DNA from 2 places in the Paenibacillus apii genome. Region 2 is predicted to be linked to the other one. Evidence: riboswitches for the same ligand, from Rfam matches in the RefSeq annotation. Region 2 holds a riboswitch; the other holds the start of a gene.
What was found. Region 2 has a riboswitch for ZMP and ZTP ahead of G5B47_RS07570 (TIGR01440 family protein). Riboswitches for the same ligand answer to the same signal wherever they lie in the genome.

Region 1: it holds a riboswitch for ZMP and ZTP, as region 2 does, so the genes downstream of both, G5B47_RS17365 (phosphoribosylaminoimidazolecarboxamide formyltransferase) here and G5B47_RS07570 (TIGR01440 family protein) in region 2, are expected to answer to the same signal.

The regions. Positions count from the first base shown of each region.
Region 1 covers NZ_JAAKGU010000008.1:166,416-169,602, reverse strand. Annotated here, with positions in the region: gene G5B47_RS17375 (KamA family radical SAM protein) at 1-42, opposite strand, end outside; cyclic di-AMP (ydaO/yuaA leader) riboswitch at 169-310, opposite strand; gene G5B47_RS25380 (mannitol dehydrogenase family protein) at 391-987, shown strand; ZMP/ZTP riboswitch at 1,072-1,151, shown strand; gene G5B47_RS17365 (phosphoribosylaminoimidazolecarboxamide formyltransferase) at 1,211-2,374, shown strand; gene G5B47_RS17360 (MerR family transcriptional regulator) at 2,337-2,795, opposite strand; gene G5B47_RS17355 (aldehyde dehydrogenase family protein) at 3,010-3,187, shown strand, end outside.
Region 2 covers NZ_JAAKGU010000002.1:366,489-369,675, forward strand. Annotated here, with positions in the region: gene G5B47_RS07555 (L-threonylcarbamoyladenylate synthase) at 1-447, shown strand, start outside; gene G5B47_RS07560 (manganese efflux pump MntP) at 539-1,108, shown strand; gene G5B47_RS07565 (low molecular weight protein arginine phosphatase) at 1,151-1,738, shown strand; ZMP/ZTP riboswitch at 1,800-1,881, shown strand; gene G5B47_RS07570 (TIGR01440 family protein) at 2,076-2,648, shown strand; gene G5B47_RS07575 (serine hydroxymethyltransferase) at 2,701-3,187, shown strand, end outside.

The sequences.
Region 1 (3,187 bases), on a different contig from region 2:
ATCAACTTTGTTCAGATCCATTATGTACTTCACCTTTTTCACCTCAAACACTCCTTCGATTCAGGGATTTGCTTGAGGGGGAGCCATTGCGGCACAATCCTTCCATAGTCAGACAAGAGGATGAAAAAAGAGACCCTTGGTAAGGGTCTCTAATTATTCAAGCAGAAAATTAGACCCATCCACTGCTGACGAGGTTAGCTGACGGACTCGGGTAAGATGGTACCCTACATTCCCAAAGGGAATGATTCGCCCCAAAAGACTGGTTCCCCCGCTTTTCAACACATGGTTGAAAACTAAGCGTGGGTAAAGTATAACCCTGGCCCCTCGAAAAAGTCAAAACTTTCCTTGGTAACAGTCTTAATCTCCTCGATTTCAATCCGGGATAGCTTTATGGTGGATAACGTATCGGCGATTCATTTGGATCATACCGGGGAAGTGGCGGAGGCGGTTGCCGGTGCGGAGATTGTCACAACTGCTGTAGGTCTTTCGGCACTTAAAGATATCGCGGGACCCATTGCCCAGGGGATTGAACTTCGGCTGCAAAAAGAAGGAGGCCAGGGGAAGCCTCTGCATGCCATTGCCTGTAAGAATGGAAAAGGAAACGGCCAGCATCTAAAGAATTCGGTGTACCGCCATCTGACTCCGTCTTTTCAAGAACTTGCCGATCGGCGGATCGCATTTCCCAATGTGATGATGGATCGTATTGTCCCTGTCAAAAAAAACAAAGACCCGTTGGAAGTCCTCGTCGAACCCTATAAGACCATGATTCGCTTAAAGAAGTATACGCAGGCCAATCCACTAATCGATTTAGAATATAAAGATAGTGTTTCTGAGCAACCAGGGGAAAGGGGGAATAGACCAAGGATGCCAAAAGCGGCAGGTACCGAGCCGAAGCCTGAGCTGGTTGATTTATTGATTCGAATGGAACAGTATATTGAGCATCAGAATCAGCACTGGTTGAGAAACGAATTTGAGAAGTTTAAGTGACCAAGAGTTTGAAAAGCGCCACATCGAGAAATGGCAAACCGAGCTTGCTTTTTTAGGAATATCTGGATATAGTTAAAGTGAAATTTTGGTGTGTGCAACTGGCGTAAACGTGGTGAACCACGAGGAAGCACACAGAATAACAGCCGTTCGCCTGGGCAAAGTATTTGGACTTAAGTTCAAATACTTTTTTATTTTGCGAAAATCTGAAAGGGGATTAATTTAGATGGAGATTGCTCTACGGTATGGCATGAACCCGCATCAAAATAAGGCGAAAATATACTCTAAAGGAACATTGCCCATAAAGATATTAAATGGTGATGCAAGTTACATAAACATTTTAGATGCATTAAATGCTTTTCAGCTTGTTCGGGAACTTAGGCGATGTATCGGTCAACCGTCAGCAGCCTCGTTTAAGCATGTAAGTCCGGCTGGTGCAGCTGTTTATTCCCCGTTAAGTGAGTCACTTGTCAAATCTTATTTCGTAGAAGGTCTGGAACTGTCTCCTTTGGCTACTGCGTATGCAAGAGCCAGAGGGGCGGACCGAATGTCTTCGTTTGGTGACTGTGCAGCTTTTAGCGATCGGGTCGATGTGACCGTAGCGAATTTACTCAAAAAAGAGGTCTCCGATATCATTGTTGCGCCAGGATACGATGAGGATGCATTGACACTTCTCAAAAAGAAAAAGAACGGAAAATATCTCATCATAGAGATCAATTCGGACTACATACCTGATCTGATCGAAACAAGATCTGTGTTCGGTATCACGATGGAGCAAGAACGAAATGATATAGAGATTTCAGAGGAACTCTTTAAGAACATTGTAACAACACAACAAATAATTCCCGATAACGCCAAGAGAGATCTTCTCGTTGCTCTGATTACCCTCAAATATACTCAGTCCAACTCCGTTTGTTTTGCGTTGGATGGCCAGACAATTGGAATTGGCGCAGGGCAGCAATCACGAATTCATTGTACACGACTTGCAGCGGGAAAAGCGGACAATTGGTGGCTAAGGCTGCATCCGATTGTACACCAAATGGATTTCTGTGCTGGAATCTCCCGTACGGAGGTAAATAATGCGATTGACGGCTGGATTAATGAGGACTTTACACCTGCCGAAGAAAAACAGTGGACACAATATTTTAACGCGGTACCTGATCGGCTTACGAAAACTGAGAAGCAAAATTGGCTAAGAGGCTTAAAAGAAGTTTCCTATGTTTCCGACGCTTTTCTGCCTTTCCGTGATAATATTGATCGAGCTGCTCAAAGTGGAGTCAGGTACCTGGTTCAAACCGGAAATTCACTGCGTGATGATCAGGTCATAGAGGCAGCAAACGAATACGGAATGGTCATGGCCTATTCGGGTATCCGATTGTTTCATCATTAAATTTAAATACTTCAGTATCAAGTTTGTTCTGTGCTTCATTTAAATCTTTTTCATAGTTAGCTTTTTTGTGCTCAATAAGAGCCAGTTGTGCCTCAATCTCGTGTTTTTTGGCTAAAAGTATTTCTTCTTGATTTAAGACGATGGAGTACTTCTCTCTCAGTTCCATTTTATCTTCCCTTGAGAGGCCGAGATAATGGTGAATCATGTCAATTCCCATTCCTGTGCTTCTCATACATTGAATCATTCTCAATCTCATAATTTGATCATCAGAGAACAGGCGGATATTATTCTTATCTCGCGCTATATTTTGCAGCAAACCGATATCTTCATAATAGCGGATTGTTGGTTTGGGCAGGTTAGTTATTTTTGATACTTCCTTAATTGCGTATTTTGGTTCGGTTCCATAAATAAATTCTTCCATAGTTCTCTCCTATATCACTTTGTTCAAGTTACTTGAATGTACAAAAATTACGATAACACATGAATGGAAGAAGAACAAGTCATGGTTATTAGAGTTAAATAGATGATAGTTTCCACAAAAATTATTTTTAATAATATTTGACTTCAAGTTACTTGAACTTAGTATAGTGAATCACGAAGCAAGTAATCATGAATATCGCATAGGAGGTAAATGGATGAACAGGAATGCAGTAATGAAACTTATTGACAAGGTATATATCAATGGAGAATTTGTAAAACCCGACGGAACGGAGCGAATGGATATTATCAATCCGTCAACAGAAGAATTAATTGGGCAGGTGCTGTTGGGAAATGAAACAGATGCCAGAAAGGCGATCGCAGCCGCGAAAGAAG
Region 2 (3,187 bases):
GCGGCGGAGGCCTTGGACCGCCCCGCCGCCCCGGACGCGGCGGCGGGGGGCGGAAGCCCGGCTCCGCGCGCGCCGGGCATGAAGTACGCGCACTACGCGCCGCGGGGCTGGCTCGGCGTCGTGCGCGGGTCTTCGCCGGCGAGCGCGGCGAAGACGGCTGCGGGCCTGCTGGCAGCGGCCCGCGGGCGCGGCGAGAAGACGGGGATGCTCCTCTTCGAGGAGCATCTGTCCCTGTATCCCGCCGGCGCCGCCGACTGCGTCGTCTCCCTCGGCCCGCTGGCCTCGCCGGAGACGGCCGCCCGCTCCCTTTATGCCGCGCTGCGGCGCTTCGATGAAGCGGGGGCGACTTATATCCTGGCCGAAGCCTGCCCGGAGACGGGCCTCGGGTCCGCGATTATGAACCGGCTGATGAAGGCCGCCGCCGGCCGCGTGATTGACGCCGAATAGCCCTCCCTTTTCCAATTTATAGAATGTTTGTCCTCTTGTCCGCATATCGTGGTTGTACAAGAGATTCGGACATGGAGGTATGGGAATGGGCATGGGGGAAGTGCAGGCCGGTTGGGGCCAGATCGTAACCATTGCAATCATGGCGATCGCTCTGGGCATGGATGCCTTTTCGCTTGGCGTAGGAATCGGAATGAGAGGCATCCGTCTTCTTCATGTGCTGCAAATGGGCTTGCTCGTTGCTTTTTTTCATGTGCTGATGCCCCTTCTGGGGCTGGTTGCCGGAAACTATGTCGGACACCTGCTTGGGCGGGTAGCGGGAATTGCCGCCGGGGGCCTGCTTGTCGCGCTGGGATGTCATATGGTGCTGGGTTCATTCCGCGCCGGTGAGAGCAATGAAATGCGAGGGATGGACCATCGTACGCTGTGGGGAATGCTGCTCATTTCGCTCAGCGTCAGCATCGACTCCTTCTCGGTCGGCCTGTCGCTTGGGGTATTTGTGAGCCATGTGCTGCTGACGGTGCTGGCCTTCGGGGCCTGCGGCGGAATTATGTCGGTCACCGGCCTGCTGCTCGGGCGGCGTGTGAGCCGCGGGCTCGGAGAATATGGGGAAGCGCTCGGCGGGGCGATTCTGCTTGGGTTTGGCTTGCTGTTCATCTTCTGATACAATAGCGGCAAAAGAGTAAATCCCATGGAGGTGATCAGCATGCTTCATATTTTATTCGTCTGCACCGGCAATACCTGCCGCAGTCCAATGGCTGAAGGCCTCATGCGTAAACTGTCGGCGGAGCGGGGTGTCAATCTGGAGGTGCGGTCCGCCGGGGTTTCCGCGATCTCCGGAACGCCGATGTCAAGGCATGCGGCGGCCATATTACGGGATGAAGGCGTTAACGACTCAATTACATCCTCCCAGCTTTCGGGCGAGCTGCTGAATTGGGCCGATCTGGTGCTGACCCTCACCCAGAGTCATAAGCGGCATGTGCTGCACTATTTTCCCAAGGCGGTATCCAAGACGTTTACCCTGAAGGAATACGTGCAGGATGAGGACGCGGTCCGCAGGGATCTGGAGGAGCTTGACAGCTTGTATGCCGGAACGGAATTGGCCGCTTCGCTGGGACAGGAACCGAAAGCAGCCGATCTGCAGCGGATTATCGAGATCCGCCAGCGGATACCAAGCGCGGACATTATGGACCCGTTCGGCGGAAGCCGCGAGGACTATGAATATGCGGCGGCGGAAATCCGTTCATCACTGCACAAGCTGCTGGATAAGCTTGAAACCTTGCATCGGCTGTAAAAATATTAGCAAGCTGCGGTTGATTTTCCGGGCAGCATGATTTAAGATATAGACAAATAATCGGTTCCGGTGTAACTGGCGACAAGTGTGGACCAACCACGATGGAGCATCGGAATAAACGGCCGGTCGCCTGGGCGAAAGAGCAATTCCGCAGCTGTCTGCGGACTGCTCTTTTTTGTTTAAAATCTATGAATGAGCAGGCAGCGGGCATGTTATCCTGACCGTATCAGACAACTTGGTTCTCTGAGGAGGTAAAACGGTGAAAAATTACGGAAAGCGGGCGGAGGATAAAATCTTTGCCGCCCCTGACCCGTCCGGCGGCGGAAGCGGCCTTGCGGTGGACCTGTCTATCGCCGAACAGACGCTGCTCGTGCTGAAAGAGCTGGCGGAAGCCGGCGGGATCGGGCCGGGCAAGATACTGGTTGTCGGCGTCAGCACGAGCGAGGTGGCCGGTACGCGCATCGGCACCGGCGGCGCGCTGGAAGTGGCTGAGCAGCTGTTGTCCGGGGTGAACCGGGCTGCGGAGCGATTCGGGTTTTCCCCGGTATTTCAGTGCTGTGAGCATTTGAACCGGGCCATTGTAATGGAACGGAAGCTGCTGGAGCAGCTCGGCTTGACCGAAGTGTCGGCGGTGCCGATTCCGGGGGCCGGCGGTTCAATGGGCGCCGCGGCCTACCGGGCAATGACTGATCCCGTACTGGCCGAAACGGTACAGGCTCATGCAGGCATCGATATCGGCGAGACGCTGATCGGCATGCATCTGCGCCGCGTCGCCGTGCCATTCCGGCCTTCGCTGCGCTATATCGGACAAGCCCGCGTGAATGCGGCCTACACCCGTCCGCCGCTGATCGGCGGCGAGCGCGCCGTGTACCGGAAGCAGGAAGAAAGCGGCTCGAAGCTGTGTGATTAGGGAAGGATAAATCCCATCTCATAAACTTAATTTCAGGGAGGAAACAAGAACAATGGAACAATTGCGCAAGAGTGATCCGGAAGTACTGAAAGCGATGGGACTAGAGCTGAAGCGTCAGAAGGCCAATATCGAGCTGATCGCTTCGGAGAATATCGTGAGCGAGGCTGTCATCGAGGCAATGGGCTCCGTATTGACGAATAAATATGCTGAGGGTTATCCGGGCAAGCGCTACTATGGCGGCTGTGAAGATGTGGACATCGTCGAGAATCTGGCCCGCGACCGTGCCAAGCAGCTGTTCGGCGCCGACCATGCCAATGTGCAGCCGCACTCCGGCGCGCAGGCGAACATGGCCGTATACCTTGCCGCGCTTAATCCGGGAGATACGGTGCTTGGGATGAACCTGGCCCATGGCGGACACCTGACGCACGGCAGCCCGGTTAACGCTTCCGGCTTACTCTATAATTTTGTCGCTTACGGCGTTCAGGAAGACACCTTCCTTATCGACTACGACGAAGTGCGCAAAGCCGCATTCAAGCATC